DNA from 3 places in the Pseudoalteromonas 'SMAR' genome. Region 2 is predicted to be linked to each of the others. Evidence: predicted binding sites of a transcription regulator. Region 2 holds the regulator's gene; each other region holds the start of a gene.
What was found. Region 2 encodes sigma-54, which starts transcription at its own class of promoters, with help from an activator protein. Its sites were predicted from a motif close to GTTGGCACGNNNNTNGNNT; they were not measured.
Positions count from the first base shown of each region.

Region 1: a site for sigma-54 is predicted at 3,066-3,084, ahead of fliE (flagellar hook-basal body complex protein FliE). Genes of this name have one in related genera too.
Region 3: a site for sigma-54 is predicted at 2,470-2,488, ahead of ACNKW2_RS11975 (LPP20 family lipoprotein). Genes of this name have one in related genera too.

Region 1 is NZ_JBLWMW010000010.1:18,703-25,717, reverse strand. Features, by position in the region: gene fliG (flagellar motor switch protein FliG) at 1-964, opposite strand, end outside; gene fliF (flagellar basal-body MS-ring/collar protein FliF) at 957-2,675, opposite strand; gene fliE (flagellar hook-basal body complex protein FliE) at 2,696-3,028, opposite strand; gene ACNKW2_RS06290 (sigma-54-dependent transcriptional regulator) at 3,201-4,577, opposite strand; gene ACNKW2_RS06285 (sensor histidine kinase) at 4,574-5,674, opposite strand; gene ACNKW2_RS06280 (DNA-3-methyladenine glycosylase I) at 5,893-6,501, shown strand; gene ACNKW2_RS06275 (hypothetical protein) at 6,512-6,895, opposite strand; gene ACNKW2_RS06270 (sigma-54 dependent transcriptional regulator) at 7,015-7,015, opposite strand, start outside.
Region 2 is NZ_JBLWMW010000004.1:122,592-129,606, forward strand. Features, by position in the region: gene ACNKW2_RS03310 (calcium/sodium antiporter) at 1-211, shown strand, start outside; gene ACNKW2_RS03315 (KpsF/GutQ family sugar-phosphate isomerase) at 221-1,192, shown strand; gene kdsC (3-deoxy-manno-octulosonate-8-phosphatase KdsC) at 1,192-1,743, shown strand; gene lptC (LPS export ABC transporter periplasmic protein LptC) at 1,740-2,294, shown strand; gene lptA (lipopolysaccharide transport periplasmic protein LptA) at 2,284-2,835, shown strand; gene lptB (LPS export ABC transporter ATP-binding protein) at 2,832-3,557, shown strand; gene ACNKW2_RS03340 (RNA polymerase factor sigma-54) at 3,604-5,103, shown strand; gene hpf (ribosome hibernation promoting factor) at 5,133-5,420, shown strand; gene ptsN (PTS IIA-like nitrogen regulatory protein PtsN) at 5,422-5,880, shown strand; gene rapZ (RNase adapter RapZ) at 5,873-6,739, shown strand; gene ACNKW2_RS03360 (HPr family phosphocarrier protein) at 6,739-7,008, shown strand.
Region 3 is NZ_JBLWMW010000026.1:37,072-44,086, forward strand. Features, by position in the region: gene ACNKW2_RS11955 (FlgO family outer membrane protein) at 1-95, shown strand, start outside; gene ACNKW2_RS11960 (FlgO family outer membrane protein) at 106-747, shown strand; tRNA gene ACNKW2_RS11965 (tRNA-Arg) at 1,140-1,214, shown strand; gene ACNKW2_RS11970 (flagellar assembly protein T N-terminal domain-containing protein) at 1,219-2,415, opposite strand; gene ACNKW2_RS11975 (LPP20 family lipoprotein) at 2,603-3,079, shown strand; gene ACNKW2_RS11980 (flagella synthesis protein FlgN) at 3,104-3,532, opposite strand; gene flgM (flagellar biosynthesis anti-sigma factor FlgM) at 3,525-3,848, opposite strand; gene flgA (flagellar basal body P-ring formation chaperone FlgA) at 3,921-4,628, opposite strand; gene ACNKW2_RS11995 (chemotaxis protein CheV) at 4,769-5,701, shown strand; gene ACNKW2_RS12000 (CheR family methyltransferase) at 5,717-6,547, shown strand.

The DNA of each region.
Region 1 (7,015 bases), on a different contig from region 2:
TCTCTTTCTGTGCCGCTTCCACTTCGCTGATCCTAACTGGCGGCATGGCCTCAAGATCGTCTTTCATCATTTCCGCTGCACGTTTTGACATGTTATTCATGATCTTATCTTTCAAGCCCTCATCAGCGCCTTTAATGGCTTTCATTAAGACATCTTGTTGCACCTCACGTAAAATCGCCTGGATACCGCGATCTTCAACGTCCATAAGGTTCTCAAAGACAAACATAAGATCTTGAATTTGCTGAGACATTTCCTCATCATGCTCACGGATTGAATCCATTAGCTGACCTTCAATATTGGTATCGAGGTAGTTCAAGATATCTGCTGCGGCTTTTAAGCCGCCCATTTTCGCAGCTTGGGCACCGGCTTGACCTGCGAACTGTTTCTCCATGATTTCGTTGAGCTCTTGCAGTGCCGCTGGTTGCACTTCTTCTAAGTTGGCGATCCGCATGGTTAAGTCTAGGCGCACTTTCTCAGGAAATTGCGCTAGAATTTCAGCTGATTGCTCAGGCTCCAAATAAGACAATACAATGGTTTGAATTTGCGGGTGCTCATTACGGATGATATTGGCAACCTGCTTAGAATCCATCCACTTTAAAGAGTCCAACCCTTTCGCGCCAGAGCCCATAACAATTTGGTCAATCAGGCTCGCCGCTTTATCTTCACCTAGCGCCGCAGTAAGCGCCTTTTTAATAAAGTCTTCAGATTGGAAACCAATGGTACTGAAGCTTTGAATTTGTTCAATAAACAGGTTGTGTACTGCGGCAATTTTGGCTTGCGATAAGTCGTCCATCGCCGCCATCGACATCCCCACCTTTTGCACCTGCTTAGGCTCCAGGTGCTTTAGTATTTGTGCGGCATCCTCTTCCGTTAAACTTAGCAGCAAGATGGCCGCTTTATCGACGCCGTCAAGCTTGTCAACGTCGAACGCCGCAGGTAATTGTTTTTCTTCTTGATCAGTCATCTTCTGTCAACCACGCTTTCACAACTTGTGATGAGAGTTCAGGCTCGTTAGCGACCAGAGCACGTACTGCTTTAAGTAGGTCTTCGTCACCGTGTAGGTCAGGCAATTGTAATCTACCATCTGAGGAGAAGCCAACTGCCGACTCATCAAAGTCATTATTTAACATATCAAGGGTGCTGTCACCGAGGTCTACGCCACTGGTTAATGCATCTTCGTCATACTCTTCCAAGGTATCTTCTGGGTAGATTAGACGTTTCAACATAGGTCTTACTACCGCTAAGATTAGCACAATGATAACCAATGTTCCGGCGCCAAGACGGATAACTTTTTGGAACCAGTCTTGCTCCCACAGTGGTAATTCCTCCACCGCCATTAAGTCTTCACGAACAAATGGTACTGTTACTACTTCTAGGGCATCACCTCGCTGCATGTCAAAGCCCACGCCACCTTGTAATAAACGACGAATATTATTCAGCTCTTCTTGTGAGCGTGGAACCATCTCCATGTTGCCTTCGGCATTGGCTTTTTGCACGTAATCCACGGCCACACTGACACTGATGCGGCGAATAACGCCAGTTTGTTGACGCTTATGGCTGATTGTGGTGTCTAACTCATAGTTACGAGTCGCTTCTTTTTGCACACTGCTTGGCGTAGCACCCTTACCATTACCACCTTGACCTACGACTTCGGGGATGTTTGAGTCCATAGGCGGCTGATTGGTTAACGCACCAGGGATCCCCACAGCCAAGCCACCGATGTTGTTTTCTTCATACGTAGTTTCACTGCGCACCGCTGGTAAGTCTGGATTGAAACGTTTCTGCGTCTCTTCTACCGAGCTAAAGTCCATGGTTAAATCGACTTGGGCAGTGAAGTTACCTAAGCCCACAGTTGGAATAAGAATACTATCAATTTTTTCCAGGTATTCTTGCTCACGCTTGCGTTCAAGGTCATATTCTTTTCTTGAGCGTGCTGCCAAAGAGTCTTGCGAGCCCGAATTAAGTAGGCGGCCATTTTGATCGGTTACGGTAACACGTGCAGGCTCTAAACCTTGCACTGCTGAGGCAACTATATCAACAATGGAATCGACTTCTTCGCCGTCTAATGTGCGACCGCGTTTCATGGTCACAACCACAGTAGCTGACGGTTTTTTCTCACGACGAGCAAAGACATTTTCTTTCGGGATAGCCAATAATACCTTGGCGCGGTTGATATCTTGCAGCTCTTCAATGGTGCGCGATAACTGTTGTTCACGGCTGTGCTTTAAACGCTCACGTTCTAAGCGCTGACTCACCCCAAAGCCCATATCTTGCATTAAGATATCAGTACCTGAACTGGGTGACTGCGAGAAACCGTCACGGGCCATGCTGAGTTTAATGTTTTGGTAATCCGACTCAGCCACCATAATGGTGTTGCCATCAAGCTCGTATTCAATTTTCTGCTGATCAAGGAAATCGAGTGTTTCCACCAACTCTTCGGTAGGGTATTTGCCTAATGGACGCATATCTGGCTGACGCGCCCAGATAATGATGAAGATTGCTATTGCTAAACAAATTGCCAAAGCAATGACCAGAGTAACCTGGCGTAGCATATCGACACCACTTAACGCGCTAAAGTAGCCAGATTTTTGCTCTTGCTGCTCATCTGCGCCGCTATCGTTATTCATAGCGCCGTCGGAAAGCGTTAGATCTGTTGATTGATTAGTAGCCACGATTACTCTCCAAAGTCACTCTATTAAACTGGCATGCTCATAATTTCTTTGTATGACTCAACAAGTTTATTACGCACTTGTACTGTTGCCTCAAAAGCCACCGAAGATTTTTGCTTGGCGATCATCGCTTCTGCCAAAGACACACTGCGATCTCCAGTTTCAACGGCAACCACTTTTTGCTTAGCGTTTTGCTGTAAGCCATGAACGGTATTCAAGGCATCAGATAATAAATCGCCAAATTGCGCAGATGACGAAGCGGCTGTTTTAACCGGCTCAACCGTAGGCTGTGGATTTTTAGTCGCTTGTGCAGCCATCGCTTGCATTTCTTGAAATAGCGCTGATGATTGTACTTTCATGATGCTTTATCCAAAATAACTATACGTAACTTAGTTAAAGCACATTTCATGCCAATAAATAAACAATATATTTCAATGACTTATAGAGCCTTTCTGTGACGGAATTTTGGCAGGAGGGAAATAAGCAGGCGCTGACTGCAGCGCCTGAAGTAAAAAACAGATAAAAACTCAGTTAAACGGGCAACGCAATCCCTAAGTCGCGCATTTTGGCCAACTTATAGCGCAGCGTTCTGGGGCTCATACCCAGCACTTCAGCCACTTGTTTACGTTTACCATTAAATTTAGCCAATGTATCGAGAATAATTTGATGCTCTTTGTCTTGCAACTCTTCTTTGTAGTTCATACCATCCGCTTCACTTTCCCGCTCTGTTGGGGTAATCGAAGTGGCTACTACCGCAGTATCTGCAAGCGTTTCTGGCATGGCTGAAAAGTGCTCAATAAAGATATCGTCTTCATGAATTTCATTGCCTTGTAATAAAATCAAGGCGCGCTGAATGACATTATCTAACTCGCGCACGTTACCGGGCCAGCTATGCTGTAATAGTTTCTCTTTTGCCTTGGCGCTTAGCTGTGGCGTTGGTTTTGACACTGACTGAGTGTGGCGGGTCAACAAGTGCTCCGCTAGCACCACAATGTCGCCAGGTCGCTCTTTTAATGGCAACCACTCAAGTGGGAACACATTTAAGCGGTAATATAAATCTTCACGAAATACGCCCTCAGCAACGGCTTCTTTTAAGTCGCGGTTACTGGTCGCCAACACTCGCACATCCAGTGAAATGGTTTTGCGGCTTCCCAAGCGCTCTACTTCACGCTCTTGCAACACCCGCAGCAGTTTAGCTTGCAGGCCCAAATCCATCTCAGTAATCTCGTCGAGTAAAATAGTGCCTTTCTGTGCTTGTTCAAATTTACCCGGACAAGCTTGGATAGCCCCGGTAAACGCCCCTTTTTCATAGCCAAACAAGGTGGCTTCGAGCATATTTTCGGGAATAGCTGCACAGTTAATGGCAATAAACGGCTCTTGCGCTCGCTCCGATTTATCGTGAATAAAGCGGGCTAACACTTCTTTGCCCGAGCCACTGGGGCCAAGTACCATAACGCTGGCATCTGATTTGGCGACTTTGGTGGCCAGCTCTAGTAACTTGAGACTTTTGTTATCAGCCACCACCGGACCATCGGTTTCTTTTGCTTTTTCGGGCAAGTAACGACTCACCATATTGAGCAAAACTTCTGGCGCAAATGGTTTGGCCATGTAATCAATGGCACCGAGGCGCATCGCCTCAACAGCATCGTCAATAGTGGCATAGGCGGTCATCATTAACACCGGTAGCTCAGGATAATTGAGCTTAATGGTTTTCAGTAAATCTAAGCCGCTCATCTCTCCCATTTGCACATCGCTCACGACGAGAGAGAATGATTCTTGTTTCAATAACAGCACTGCCTGTTCTGCACAGCTTGCCTCCACACACTCGATATTGGAAAGCTGCAAGGTGTCAATGAGTGCTTCTCTTAAGCCGGCATCATCCTCTACAACTAATACTTTGTTACTCATAGTTCCTCCGCTTCAGTCAGTGGTAGTACTAGGCTAAACCGTGCCCCTTTGCCTGCTATGTTTTCTGCTTTTACATAACCTTGGTGGGCATTGGCAACCGAATTGACCACAGCAAGCCCAAGACCCGTACCTTGCGACTTGGTGGTAAAGAAAGGTTCAAATAATTTGTCAACTTGAGACTCATCGATACCGGGGCCATTGTCCGTCACCGCGATACAAACGTGCTCTCCCGACTCATCTCGCTCAGCGTGGAGTTCGATGTTTGCATCACTGCCAATTATTTGAATGCTATTATGAATTAAATTTTGGATGGCACTGGCCAGCGCGGTTTTATTCCCCATGATCTGCATGTCTGGCTCTGGTAGACGTGCTTCTAAGCTGGCTTTATTAAGCTCAATCATAGCGTCAGCACCCGCTTTAACCTCGCTTAATAATTGTTGCATCGATACCCGCTCTACCACCTGTTGGTCGCCACTTTTGGCAAACAACAGCATGTCATTAACTTGACTCTCAAGGTCTTTTAACCGTGACATCAGCTTGTCATGAAACTTTTCTCGTGACTGACTGGGCAGGTTTGCCGAACCTAAATTAGCGCCATAGAGCATCGCGGCAGAAAGTGGGGTTCGCACTTGGTGGGCTAGTGACGCCACCATTTTACCGAGGGCACTAAGGCGCTGCATGTGCGCTACCCGACTTTGTAAACGCCGTGTCTCTGTTAAGTCGGTCATCAAGATCAGCTGACCAGGTTCCGGGGTCAGTGCTGTGATGTCTAATTTAATTCTTTTACCATCTTTTAAAGAGACCTCATGACCATCGTCTTGCTGCGGCCGAAAAGAACGTTGGATAATACTAAACCACTTTTCCCCTTCCAAAGGTTCGCCCAGCATATCAATTGCGATCTGGTTGGCCTTGGCTATCATGCCTTGACCATCAAGTACCACGACACCTGCAGGCATGGTATCAACCAAATGACTTAACCAGCTGGCTTGCTGTCTTAAATCACTTAACTCACCAACATATGCCTCTTGCAACAAGCAAGGGTTAAATTGATTCGCTGTGGGCACGAATTGTGGATTAATAACATGTGCTAATGCCATTGTTCCGCTCTCTTTAAAATTAAATTCAATTGATAAAAGCAAGAAGTGAACCAACTTTATTTTTCATTTAATACAATGGGTTATAACCACACTCCAACTGTTACTTTATTGACACTGTATTAATATACATATATATGCTAGCTTAAGTTAAGTGAGGTTTGTGCTGGTAAAAGTGCCAGACAGCACTTAATTGAATGCTTATTTTATGGGATTAAAAAATGGTGACACGCTGCCGTTGGCTCGATGAAACAAAGCCTGATTACGTTGAGTATCATGATACTGAATGGGGCAGACCGGTGCTGGACGATCAACGTCTGTTTGAGTTTATCACTCTTGAATCGGCACAAGCGGGCTTAAGCTGGTATACCGTTTTAAAAAAGCGCGACGGTTATCGCCAAGCCTTTTTCGAATTTGATGTAACCCGTGTCAGTCAGATGACCGAGTCGGACTGTGACCGCCTAATGCAATTTGATGGTATAATTCGACACCGGGCGAAAATTAACGCCACCATTAATAACGCCAAGCGCTTTATAGAGATACAACAAGAATTTGGCAGCTTTGCTCGCTACCAGTGGCAGTTTGTTAATTTCAGTCCCATTATAAATACCATTGCCACTGACCGTGATGTTGTTGCCACCAGTCCTCTGAGTAATAAGTTGGCAAAAGATTTGAAAAAGCGGGGCTTTAAATTTCTCGGCTCTACTACGGTGTATGCTCATATGCAGGCCTGTGGCATGGTGAACGATCACGCTGATGACTGTTTTTGTAAGCAAGCCATCATAGATGACTATCCATTAGAGCAACTACAACAGCTTAAAAGCACGTAAGATGATTGCTCTAGGCTCGCTGTTTACCTTTAATCACTTGAAGTAACACTGCCGCAATGGCAGCACTCACCGCACTGACAAAAAACTGTCCTAACATTAGCATCAGGAGTTTAGGCCAAAAGTTAACTTCTTCGGTAAATAGTGGATGCCAGAAATATTTCAGCGTGAGGTTTCCGGGCAAAAGAATAAGCTGTACGCCTGGCATGGGCCTACCGCCCCAGAAATCCCAAAGGTTCCAACTTAGTGAAAACGCAATAAGGCCAATAATGACCGCCGTTAAGCCAACGTAACAAGAGAACTTAACGGTTTTATTTCTAGAGATTGTTATCTCCTTAATATCCTTTTGCTTAATTAAGTGGTCTATTTGAGGCAGGCCTACTTGTAAAAGAAGCATGCTACGCACGTTTTCTCAATAAGACATGCTTAACGTAGTAAGGCAAACTTTATGCCCTAAAAGAAGAACCTAAGTGCCAGCGGGTACTGCTAACCCGCCTCTTAACGGTTGCAACGACTC
Region 2 (7,015 bases):
TAATATCCTCGCTGTTTTATCCATTGCTGGCATTATCAACCCCGCTAATTTAGATTTAAACATAGCGTCGCGAGACATTTATATCATGCTTGGTGCCACACTGTTGTTATTGCTTATGAGCCTGAGCATCACTGGCAAACGTCGCATCAACCGCATTGAAGGTGGCTGCTTGCTAGCTGGATTTACGGCGTACATTTATTACATTATTTAGGGACTGGCTGTGTCAACACATCATTTCATTGCTTCTGCCAAGCACGTTTTTGCAACCGAGCTCGCTGCAATCGAAGAAGTGCAGCGTTTTGTCGACTCAGAGTTTGCTGCAGCCTGTGAACTCATGTTTAACTGTAAAGGCCGGATTATTATCGTTGGTATGGGAAAATCGGGCCATATTGGTAACAAGATAGCCGCAACCCTAGCCAGCACTGGTAGCCCTGCGTTTTTCGTGCACCCAGGAGAGGCTAGTCACGGCGATTTAGGCATGATCACTGCGGATGACGTCATTGTCATGATTTCCAACTCAGGGGAAACCCAAGAGGTGGTGTCAATTTTACCTGTGATCAAACGCCTTGGCGCCCCGGTCATTGCCATGACCGGAAACCCAGAATCAACGATGGCGAAAAATGCCACGGTTCATGTCTGTGTTAAAGTGTCTAAAGAAGCGTGCCCACTAGGGTTAGCGCCCACGGCCAGCACCACAGCAACCTTAGTGATGGGCGATGCCATGGCGGTCGCTTTACTCGAAGCGCGAGGCTTCACCGCGGATGACTTTGCCCTCTCTCACCCTGGTGGCAGCCTTGGTAAACGCTTACTGCTGACACTCAATGATGTAATGCACAGCGGGGATACTATCCCTATGGTCCATGAGCTCAGCACAGTGAAAGAAGCCTTATTTGAAATGTCAGCTAAAGGCTTAGGTATGACTGCCATTGTCGATGACCAAAAAAGCCTCAAAGGGATTTTTACCGATGGTGACTTGCGTCGTATTATCGAGCAAAAAGTCGATATTCATAGCACTCCTATCACCCAGGTAATGACGGCCAAATGCACCACCGGGAAAGCCAATATGTTGGCAGCTGAAGTGCTTAATATTATGGAAAAAAAGCGCATCAATGGCTTAATTGTGGTGGATGATAACAACACCCCGATTGGTGCTTTGAATACTCAAGATTTGCTGCGAGCAGGAGTGTTATAATGCAGTTTCAAGATTTATATCAGCCCATATCTGAGTCCGCTTGGCAGCAAGCCAGCAACATTAAATTACTTATTTGCGACATTGACGGTGTTTTTTCCGATGGTCGCATATACTTAGGCAATAATGGCGAAGAACTAAAAGCGTTTAATACCAAAGATGGATTTGGCGTCAAAGCGCTCATCGCAAGTGGCGTTGAAGTGGCCGTTATCACCGGTCGCCATTCACACATTGTTCAGCAGCGTATGACTAGCTTGAATGTAAGGCACATTTATCAAGGCCAAGAGGACAAGTTGCAAGCCTATCAAGCACTGAAAAACACACTCAATCTAAGCGATAGTGACATTGCCTATATAGGCGATGACGGCCCAGATTTACCAGTGATGGAGCAAGTGGGTTTTGCGGTAGCGGTCAACGATGCTCACCCGGTAATTAAACAAATTTCAGATTACATTACCTTGCAGCCAGGAGGCTTTGGCGCAGTGCGAGAGCTCACTGACTTATTGATGTTAAGCCAAGGTCATAGCCTAACCACCAAAGGGGTCAGTGCATGACCGCTCTTCGTGTCATCTTACTTATTGTTTTCGCTGCCATCATGGTGTGGATGTGGTCTCCCATGTTCAACCAAGATACTAGCCGCAAAAGCCAAGGAGATGAGCCGCTGGCTAAACCTGACTATGTCGCCACCGCATTACAACAAACCACCTACAGTGAAAACGGCTTGCTCAACTATCAAGTCACGGCAGATAAGATGGAACTCTATCAAGACCTTGGTTTTAGCCATTTTGAGAAACCCATTTTTACCTTGTACAACGGCGAGCAAAATTGGCGCATTAGCGCCCTTGAAGCCACATTATATGAAAACAACACCCTGATTTTAGAGGGCCAGGTACTAGCACAAAACTTAGTGCCAAACGCCATGATAAGCGATATTAACGCCGATAATGTCAGAGTCGATATTAAGCAAAAATTGATGAAGTCGGAACATCCAGTCATTATTACAGGTCCTAGTGTTAAGATCACCGGAAAAGGCCTGCATGCGGATTTACACAACCAAGTGATCGAACTCATCAATCACACTAAGACAATTTATTATGACCAGTAAAGTAATGAACAAACTCGTTTTTTTAGGCCTATTAGCTGCCGCTACCAACGCGCTCGCCGCGGAGCAAAATGAAGTCATCATCGACTCCGGAAGACAGCAAGCCCAGCTACAGAGCAACATTGGTATTTTTGAGCAAAACGTGGTGATTATCCATGGTGACAGGAAAATCCAAGCCGACCGCCTAGAGGTCCATCGTCGCGCAGAGCTTGGCACCAACAAACAATTATTGGTTGCCACCGGAAGCCCAGCTATTTTTAGCGAAAAACAAGCGGATGGTAGTTTGTTAGAGGCTAAAGCCAATGAAATTCGTTACGACGTAGCAGCTCTGACGCTGGTTATTTCCGGTGACGCCGAAATTAGCCAAGCTGGACAAAAAATTAATGCCCAAGTCATCACCTATGATATTGAACAACAACTGATCAGCGCTGAACGTTCGGGGCAACAGGATTCCAGGGTCAGAACCGTATTAGTGCCGGTTGATGAGGACGATGAAAACAAAAAAGAAAAAGAACCACAACCATCGCAAGGTAACAATCCATGAGCGTATTAACAGCAACTGGGCTTGCGAAAAGCTACAAAGGCCGACAGGTGGTCAAAAATGTTGAGTTAAGCGTTGAAGCTGGCAGCATTGTCGGTTTATTAGGGCCTAATGGCGCTGGCAAAACCACCACGTTTTATATGATCGTAGGCTTAGTGCCTAGCGACAAAGGTGAAATTAGCATAAATGATGAAGACATCACGTTATTGCCAATGCACAGCCGCGCCCGAATGGGGATAGGCTATTTACCCCAAGAGTCCTCGATTTTTCGTAAGCTTTCCGTATACCAAAACTTAATGGCCATTTTAGAGACCCGTAAGGACTTAACCAAAGCCCAACGTGAAACCGAACTCAATGAACTATTAGATGAGTTTAATATCCAGCATATTCGCGACTCACAGGGAATGGCACTGTCTGGTGGCGAACGACGTCGAGTAGAGATCGCCCGAGCTCTGGCGGCCAACCCGAAATTTATTCTCCTTGATGAACCTTTTGCTGGTGTTGATCCCATTTCGGTGTTAGATATAAAGACCATAATTGAGCACTTAAAAAATCGTGGCATTGGCGTGCTAATTACCGATCATAATGTCAGGGAAACCCTTGATGTATGTGAAAAAGCTTATATTGTTTCACATGGGGAATTAATCGCATCAGGTACGCCAGAACACGTTTTAGCCGATCAAACCGTAAGAGATGTCTACCTAGGCGAACAATTCAAGCTATAGTTAAGACGTAGTAATAATAACTGTTATAAGGGATTGTTAAAGATACATGAGGCAATCATTACAGCTGCGCATGGGGCAGCAACTTACAATGACTCCACAACTGCAACAGGCGATACGCTTGCTGCAGCTCAGTACCTTGGATTTGCAACAGGAAATCCAAGAAGCACTGGATAGCAACCCGTTGCTAGAAGTGGAAGAAGGTGAAAACGCTGATACCGAAAGCTTGGAGCAAAACAACCAAGAAAAATCCGCTGCAGACGAAGGTCAAGCATCTCAGGAAGAAGCGCCTGTCAGTGATTATGAGCTCGATTCTGATACCGCCATGAGCAAAGACACGGTTAGCGATGACTTAGCCATGGACGTCACTTGGGATGAGTATATGAGTGCAGCCCCTGTTGCCAGCTCAGCTCCTCTTCCAGATGATGATAATGTTTATCAAGGAGAAACATCTGAGTCGCTGCATGACTATTTGATGTGGCAATTAGAGCTCACTCCTTTTAGTCCCACGGATAGAGCCATTGCTATTGCCATCATTGAGGCGGTCGATGTCTCTGGATTACTCACCCTAAGCTGTGAAGACATTCTCGACAGCATTAATGACGCAGAAGCAGAGGAACCGATAGAGTTAGACGAGGTGGAAGCCGTACTCAAGCGTGTGCAGCTGTTTGACCCTGTTGGTGTTGCTGCACGGAGCTTGCAAGAGTGTTTGTGTATACAGCTTAATCAGTTTGCATCAGAGACACCTTGGCTGGCAGAAACCAAAATGATCCTCACTGAGCACATCGATCTACTGGCGAGCCGAGATTACCGTACCTTAGCGAAAAAGACGCGGTTAAAAGAGGCCGAATTGAAAGAGGTGATGACGCTGATCCACAGCCTCAATCCCAAGCCGGCCGCCAGCATTATTCGTGAAGAGCCTGAGTATGTCATCCCTGATGTCTCGGTGAAAAAAGTAAAAGGTCGCTGGGTAGTCGAACTCAATCCTGATGCCATGCCAAAAATCCGCGTCAATGATCATTATGCGGCCATGTCTAGAACCGCTCGCTCTAGTGCTGATAGCCAATTTATTCGCTCCCACTTACAAGAAGCTAAGTGGTTTATTAAAAGTCTAGAAAGCCGTAATGATACTTTATTAAAAGTAACCAATTGCATTGTCCAGCAACAACAGGCATTCTTTGAACATGGCCCTGAAGCAATGCGCCCAATGGTACTTAATGATGTCGCTGAGATGGTTGATATGCATGAGTCTACAATTTCTCGTGTCACCACCCAGAAGTATATGCATACGCCTCGTGGTATCTTTGAGTTAAAGTATTTCTTCTCTAGCCATGTCAGTACCGAAAACGGCGGTGAGTGCTCATCTACCGCGATTAGAGCGCTCATCAAAAAGCTAATAGCTGCAGAAAACACCGCTAAGCCATTAAGTGATAGCAAAATTGCAGATATTTTAGCTGAGCAAGGAATTAAGGTAGCGAGACGTACGATTGCAAAATATCGTGAATCCCTAGCCATTCCACCGTCAAATCAACGTAAAAGCTTGATTTAAGACGTAAAAAACCAAGAAGGAAAATGCTTATGCAACTAAATCTAACTGGTCGCCATGTAGAAATCACAGACTCATTACGAGACTATGTCACCAACAAGTTTGCGAAGCTAGAGAGGCATTTTGATCATATAAATAACGTTCACGTGATCCTTGATGTTGAAAAGCTGGTACAAAAAGCAGAGGCAACATTACACGTCAATGGCGGTGAGCTGTTTGCATCGACCGAGCATCAAGATATGTATGCGGCAATTGATAAGCTCATTGATAAGCTAGACCGTCAAGTTATCAAACACAAAGAGAAGCTCACTCGACACTAAAATGAAATTATGCACATTAGTGAACAAGGACTGTAGCAAAGCTGCGGTCCTTTTTAATAGCAAAAAAAGAATTCTAGAATACATCAGTGAACTGGCTCACCAGCAACTTCCTGATGTTAGCAAACACGTCATTCTCGATGCGTTAATGACACGGGAAAAGCTCGGCAGTACTGGGATAGGAAAAGGCATTGCCATACCCCATGGTCGGTTGCAAGGTATTGAGCAAATTCTGGCGATGGTGCTGGTGAGTGAGCAGCCGATCGCCTTTGAAGCAATCGACAAGCAACCCGTGGACATTTTTGTCGCTTTTATTGTCCCTGAGGGCAATAATGAAGAACACTTAAAAACTTTAGCTGCTATCGCTGAAAAACTGCAAGACAAATCGTTTTGTAAACAGCTACGGCACGCCAAGACCGATCAAGAGCTTTACGCAGTTATCCAAGGAGACGATAATGGGTGATGAAGACAAGGGGTTAGAGTTAATCATTATTAGTGGCCGTTCTGGTTCTGGTAAATCAGTGGCTTTACGCGTGCTAGAGGACTTAGGCTATTACTGTGTTGATAACATCCCGGTCAACCTGTTGCCTTCTTTGGTGCGCAGCGTATCCGATAACTACAATAAAATCGCTGTCAGCATCGACGTTAGAAACCTACCCAAAGAACAAGACGAATTTAACGACATTCTTGAGTACCTTCCTGGATTTGCTAAGCCCGCTCTATTTTATTTAGATAGTGACGATCAGACCCTTATAAAGCGCTTTTCTGAAACCCGACGTTTACACCCATTATCGCTGCATAACTTACCACTCGATTTAGCAATAAAAAAAGAGCGCGAGCTATTGGATGTCTTGATCACCCGTGCTGACTTTTTACTCGACACTACCAGCCTCAGTGTCCACCAGCTTGCTGAAGAGATCCGCGAGAAGATTTTAGGTAAAAAAGACAAACAACTGATCATCACCTTTGAGTCATTTGGTTTCAAACATGGTATCCCCAAACAAGCCGACTACGTGTTTGATGCCCGTTTTTTGCCCAATCCTCATTGGGAGCCAGAACTAAAACCGTTAACGGGATTAGATCAGCCGGTGATTGACTACCTTGCTAGCCACAGCATAGTGCAGAAGTTTACTTGGCAAATTCAAACTTTCGTGCAAACTTGGCTGCCACATCTAGAGCGAAATAACCGCAGTTATTTAACCATAGCCATTGGCTGTACTGGCGGTCAGCACCGCTCTGTTTATCTTGCGCAAACCATTGGTGAACGCTTTGCCAAAACCCACAGTAACGTCAAAATACGCCACCGTGAGCAGGAAGGCTAATGCAACAAGGGACCTTTTTAATCAAAAACAAACTCGGCTTGCATGCCAGAGCCGCGTCGGTGCTGGCGCAACTAGCGACGCAATTTGATGCCTCAGTCACGCTTTATCAAGGCGATAAGTCAGCCGCCGCTGATAGCGTACTAGCACTGTTGTTGCTTGAGAGCAGCCAAGGTAAAGAGGTCAAGGTGGTGTGCGAAGGCCCTGATGCCGATAAAGCGCTGGCTGAAATTGGCGCCTTGATTGAAAACAAATTCCACGAGGATGAGTAATACCAAG
Region 3 (7,015 bases), on a different contig from region 2:
TCGGTACCGCACAAGGCTTTTTACCACAGAATATCGTAAACGCCTTAGAAGATGGCGCGGCCTACGACGGTATTTTGCTTGAGCAAGCGAATTAGGAGCAGAGAAATGAAAAACGCAGTTCTGTTCGCCACCACGTTAGCTCTGTTAGGTGGCTGTGAAATGACCGAACAGCAAGCTCAGCAAGGAGACAGCAAAGAGCAATCTGATATTGATGCCTTGTACGCCATGATGGCCGCACAAGAACAGCAAGCATTGGATGAGCAGTCGGCAATGACCGAGGACATGGGATTCGTAAGCTATCGCCATCGTAAGCAGGTGGCAAATTATGCCAGCCAAATTGCGCTAGAGCTATCTGATACTATATTAGGACAGCAGCCAGAAGCCATTGCGGTTGCCAGCTTTGTAAACTTTAATGAGTCATTACGACAAACCAATCAGTTGGGGAACCAGCTGGCAGAGTCGTTAATGCATCAAATACAAAAGTTGGGTTACCAAGCACTGGATTTTAAAGCGCTAGGAAAAATTGAGGTGACGCCCAGTGGCGACCTAAATTTTTCTCGTAAAGCCAGTCGTTTAAAGGTAGCCCAAGCACCAAGCCATGTACTAACAGGCACCATGATTTATCGCGCTCGCGGAGTCGAAGTGAATGCTCGACTGTTGGAGTTTGATAGCAATCTCGTGGTTGCGACTACGGCGGTGACTATTCCCTACTTTATCTTAGATGGCCGAGCAACGGCATCGAGGTAACCCTAACCACGCGGAGTGAGCTTTAGTTCCCTGATGGGCAGACAAAAGCTCACCATTCCCTAAAGAAAAGCTTCAAAAAGTGATAGTAATCAGTATACTAGAAGCTAATAACAATTCCTTAAATGAATTGGCTGTTTGCGGTAAGAAACTTTTTATACCAGCTCGCTTAATTAAGAGGTCTATTTGAGGCAAGAAACTTTTCTCGATAACTAGGCAAAAATTTTGCTATTTAGTTGTTCTAAATAAGAAATTTTTAACGCCGTTAGCGTCAAATTTACTCCCTCAAATTGAGTAAGTATTAACGTGGATTGGTATAACCCAATAAGTGTAACAGTGGCTCCTGCAAATGGCGCAAGTATGAATATGGATTGTTATAAAGCTGCTAAGTGGATGTCCCCATAGTTTAATGGATAAAACTAGGCCCTCCTAAGGCTTCGATGTAGGTTCGATTCCTACTGGGGACGCCATTCCTTAAAGAGCAAAATCCTCCTTTTGCTCTACCTGAATTTCTACTAAATCATTTATTTGTACGTTGTTGAGTGGGCGGTTACTTATGTTCACAGCCACTGCATTTTGGGCGTTAATTTGTGTGACACGAACCTTATTAATGGTCTTGATTTGGCGCATGTACTGCTTGCCGCGTGCGTTGGTCACTGGGCTGCTGTGCGCAATGTTCAATATTTGGCCATTTTCCAATCCATGCATACGGCCAAGGTTAATAATCACTTGATCGCCGTCAACGTGCAGAATTTTACCATTCGTTGCTAAGCAAGCCACGGCGGCATTTAAGTCAATGGTAACTTGCTCGAGTGTTAACTGGATTTCGTCGGCATAATCTGTGCGCCAGAAGCGCTCACTATAAACGTCTATTAGTTTGGTCTTTTTAAATGGCCAAACGCCTTGTGTGGCGTACTGCTTTTGCCACACACGCTCGTGCGATAAGGCATCAAAAAGGGCAAAGTCGATTTTAAAGCTACGCAAAAACTTATCGCTCTGCCAAAATGCAAAGTCACTGTTAAGTTTATCCACACTGGAAATGTCGCTGATCTGAGAAAGCAAAACATATTGGCTATTGGTATTGGCCGTAACGGTTTCAATTAAACGTTCGTTATAATCAAAACGCTGGCTAAAAAAGCGTTCAACATTGATGGTTTGTGCGAAGTAAGGCACTGGCTCTAAGCTGGTGCTTTGGCCATTCATGGTTTGATAGAGCTTTTTACTTACCACCTTGTGTATGTCAAAGATTTGACCCAAGGTTGCTTGGTGCTTGTTCTTTAATTGACTTTGAGTAATGGCGATTTGTTTATTGTAGGCGCTCGTAGGGCATTGCTGATCCTGTGGCATAATATCAATGTGTAAGGTGACGTGCCAGCTATCACCTACCCGTGACTCCGACACCACATTGGCGCTTTGCACTTGGGCGTTGGAGCGTATTTTTAATTCATCCTGAGTCAGCACACCATCGGTGACAGTTTGTACACTGCTGACATTAGCGCCAGAAAATAACAGAGCCTGGGTAATGGCATCGTTGACAGCCTTACGTTTGGCTTTTTGCTGATCACCACTTTTGATGTCAGCAATGCCTGTTACTTCAAACCACTCCGCGCTAGCGCCATTGGCGTAAGATAAACTGATGAGTGATAAGCTTAGTACAATATGCTTGTTCATTTTGAGTAACCTAATTCATTAACTACCTAAATATCAGCAATACCTGTGCCAAATTTTGGCAGGATTCGTGCATATATCAGCTAAGTGAACTCTTATACCGATTCGCTTAAAAAGTGGCCTAGTCTAAGCGAACAAGGCGTAATGCGGACTGGTATTGTATTTATTGATTGTAGTGGAGATGGTTAGGATGAGGGTATTTAAATCACGTTACGTACTGCTTTTGGTCACCACATTCGCCTGGCTTAATGGCTGTGCCAGTATTGCAGACAAACACATTGAGTATGAAACCATAAAACCTGATAGTTATCCGGTACTCAAAGCCGTTGGTTATGCGCCGTTAAGTGCACAACCGGGAGCGACGGATGGTGAGAAACAGTTAATGGCAATCAAGGTTTCTAAGCTTGAAGCGTATCGTGAATTAGCGGAGCAACTGTATGGACAAAAGTTGACTGCAACAACCACGGTAAAAGGGGCCATAGCGCAAAATGATGGCTTAAAAAGTCAAGTTAATGGCCTTATCAGGGGCGCAAAAGTGCTCAAAAGCTACTCAGTCGGTGATACCTATGCCACGGAATTAGAGCTAGATATGAAAAGAGTGTACAACCTCTATATTGCGCAAACTAAGCCGAAGAAAATTAAAAAGATCCGTTACAGTATCAAATAACAGCTTAAACAATGAAAGCCTAATTTAGGCTTTCAAGTTCTTTACTAGCTTATTATCACTGCTTTTGACACTGCCGTCTTCACCATAAGTTACTGATGCAGGCACACCTATCAGAATTTCTTTCAGCTCTCTGGTGCTAACATTGGCATGGTGAGCCGCTTTGGCGTTAACTTCATTTTTGCGCTTACAATCATTCAGTAGCAATTTAACTTGGTCTACTAGGGGCGAAAGTTCTTCGTTTTTGAACAGTTCAACATCGACTTGAGCGAGTTCTTTGTCGAGTTGTTGCAGTTGTGTGATGTGTGAGAGTTTTTCCCGAGCGATATCTTTTAAGCTATCACCGTGGCGAGAGGCGAGCGCCTCAAGCTCGTCCACTAGAAGCTGGGTCAAAGCTTCTAGTGCACTAATTTGTTGCGTTAGTTTGTGGTGGCAAAGCCGAACCGTATCATCCATAGATCTCGAACTCGAATGCTGCTATGTTTTTTGCCAGTTTATCGGCGTCAACCTGGTACTTGCCTTCGGCAATAGCTTTTTTCAGCTCTTCGACTTTTTTATCGTCAAAACCGGAAGACTGCTGCGCCTTATCATTTACAGACTTTAACTGTTGTGCCTGTGGGGTTAGGCTCACTGAATCCGCAGCCGCTTTAGGTGCTGCAGGTGCCTTATTATTCGTGGCATTGGCTTCGTTACGTTGTAACTCCGCTTTTTGTTGCTTAACATTGTTAGCAACGGATGTAGATTGATTTTGACCGTTAACTTGATTAACCATGATTGTAGACCCAATACTATTATACTCTCAGCCACTATATCGGCTTGCGTAAGCATTACTTTAGCAAATTTTTTATAAATTCACCTCAACAGTTTCTACATCGATAACTCTAGCACGTAAGGTCTTGCCAGAGCGAGCATTTTTTACCCGAACTAAATCCCCTTTATTGCCGTCTTGCAGTGCTTCACCGGCTGTTTTTATTACCAAACCACCAGACTTAGCAAAAATAGTCACGCCATCGCCTTTGCATACCATACAAATATGACGCTGGGTGAAGGCCTGCCCCTCACGAATATTGCGTTTACTGCGGCTGCCAATAATGAGCTTAGCTTCTTCAATATATGAAACTCGGCGAAAACGTTTGGGTTGATACTCTTTTTTGATGTCTTCAGCCGTAATGATACTGCCTTTTTCGAGCATGTTGGCGCTAACTAACACTGGGAATAGACGGTCGATCCGGACATGGACGTATTGCGTCCAACTGACTAAATCGTTGCAGCGTAATTGCACGGTTACCTGAGTATTAAAAGGAGGAGTCATGGCCGTGGCGCGCTCTAATGGCTGTTGACACTCTCGGGCCGGGATGCGGTCATCCAGCGGTATGGTGGTAACCGAGAGCTTGCTGTCAGGGTCTTGTTCGATTTGAGGAGTAATAAAATCAATGGCCGCTTGCTCCAACATGTTGTTGTCATATTGCTGACAATGGGCATAGCCTATGCCTATAAAATAAGCGAACAAACAAAAAAATTGATTGTAATAGGTTTTTTTTAACAAACTCATGATGTTTCGACTATGCTTATGGGGTGAAACAAGGTATAAAGATTCTGCTTTAATAACTGCACCTAATCAAGGGTGTTTAACCATATCAGAGTCGAAGCAAAGATCGTTCCGATTAGCGGTTTATTCAGTAGGAGATTGAAATGGCAGGTGTTTTAGATTCGGTGAACCAACGTACCCAGCTGGTTGGACAAAACCGACTCGAGCTATTACTTTTTCGGCTTCAAGGTCGACAACGCTTCGGTATTAATGTCTTTAAGGTCAGAGAAGTTCTACAATGTCCTGCCCTGACGAGCATGCCAAAGTCTAATCCGCTTATTCGTGGTGTGGCTCATATTCGTGGTCAAACTATTTCAGTAATTGATATGTCGCTGGCGGTAGGTGGGCCTCCTATCCAAGATATCCGCAATTGTTTTATTGTTATCGCTGAATATAACCGCTCAGTTCAAGGATTCTTGGTAAGCGCTGTAGAACGTATTGTCAACATGAACTGGGAGAAAATAATGCCGCCACCTTCGGGGGCTGGTCGTTATTCTTACCTAACCGCAGTAACAGAAATTGAAGATGAATTAGTCGAAATCCTTGACGTAGAAAAGATCTTAAACGAAATTTGTCCTATAGATACTGAAGTCAGCGCTGGAATTGTCTCTGATGGCGAAATGCAAAAAGATTTGGGCGAGCGTATTGTCTTTATTGCTGATGACTCGGCAGTAGCGCGAAACCAGGTCAAGCGTGCATTAGAACCTTTAGGAGTGCAAACCGAGTTGGCTAAAAACGGCAAAGAAGCGCTGATCAGGCTTAGAGAAATTGCCGATATGGACTGTCAAAATAATGTCACCGAGCGCGTAGGCTTGTTGATATCGGATGTTGAAATGCCGGAAATGGATGGCTATACCTTAACGGCTGAGATCAAGGCGGATCCAAAGTTAGCGCCACTTCATGTTATTTTACATACTTCCTTAAGTGGGGTATTCAATCAGGCAATGATTGAAAAAGTAGGCGCAGATGATTTTATTGCTAAGTTTAACCCCGATGAATTAGCCGCAGCGGTTAAGAAATGGGTTCATTGTGATTAAAGCTGGTGGTAGCACTTGGAAAATAAGCATTTAGAGCAAAAAGAGTACGATCAATTTCGAACCTTTCTGGAGCAGCAGTGTGGGATCGTACTGGGCAACAACAAATTGTACTTGGTTAAAAGTCGATTAGCTCCATTGATGGCGCGCTTCAATGTTGAATCTTTGTCATCGTTAGTTGCTAAAACACTAAGCCCCCATGAACGGCAACTTCGTGCCGCGGTGGTTGATGCCATGACTACCAACGAAACCTTATGGTTTAGAGATACTTACCCGTTTGAGTTACTTAAAAATCGGATCTTGCCGGAGTTTAAAGATCTAAGAAGACCAGTGAAAATTTGGTCAGCGGCAAGTTCGTCAGGACAAGAGCCGTATTCCATTGCCATGTCAGCGAATGAGTATGTCAGTAAGTCGCCAGGCGCCCTCAAAATGGGCGTGCAGATAGTGGGTACTGACATTTCTAATACCATGCTTGATATGTGTAAAAACGCTGAATATGACGCTTTGGCGTTAGCGCGTGGATTGTCTCCAGAGCGACGCAAAAAGTTTTTTACCGACAGCGGTAATGGTATGGCTAAAGTGGTAGAGCCAATACGAAAAATGGTGAGCTTTAGGCACCTTAACTTGTTGGACTCTTATGCTTTGATGGGCAAGTTTGATGTCATTTTTTGCCGCAATGTACTGATCTATTTTTCCCCAGAGGTCAAAGCAAAAATCATTGCGCAATTTGCACAGTCACTCAATCCTAATGGTTACTTGTTTTTAGGTGCCTCTGAGTCAATGGCCGGTTTAAGTGATGACTTTACTATGATCCGCTGTAACCCAGGTATTATTTACCAGAAAAAATAGTCACTCTACCATTAAGCTTCGCAACAGTGCCTCAAAACACTGTTGCAAGCCAGCTCTATAATACCAATCCGGATTAATACTTACTCAATTTGAGGGATCAAATTCAACGCTAACTGCGTTAAAAATTTCTCATTTAGAACAACTAAATAGCAAAATTTTCGCCTTGCCTATACGGATATAGGCACCTTGGCGGTAGCAGGACGCGAGAGCGGTGTTATCGTCAGAATTTTCTTGCCTCAAATAGACCACTTAATTGAGCGAATTGGTATAATTATCAACTTGCTCCTACATCGTCTTACTGATGCTATTGAATTGCTGTTGCCGAACCTTGACTTGCTTAGCTTTGCCGGTGCCACTTCTGACAATAACTTTTTCCTGTCATAGAAAAACGTTTGCTCCTCTTTTTTAATAACAAGCTGATGCTTAAAACCAACCTTAACCTCTACTATTTTTGTTTCGTTGACAGTG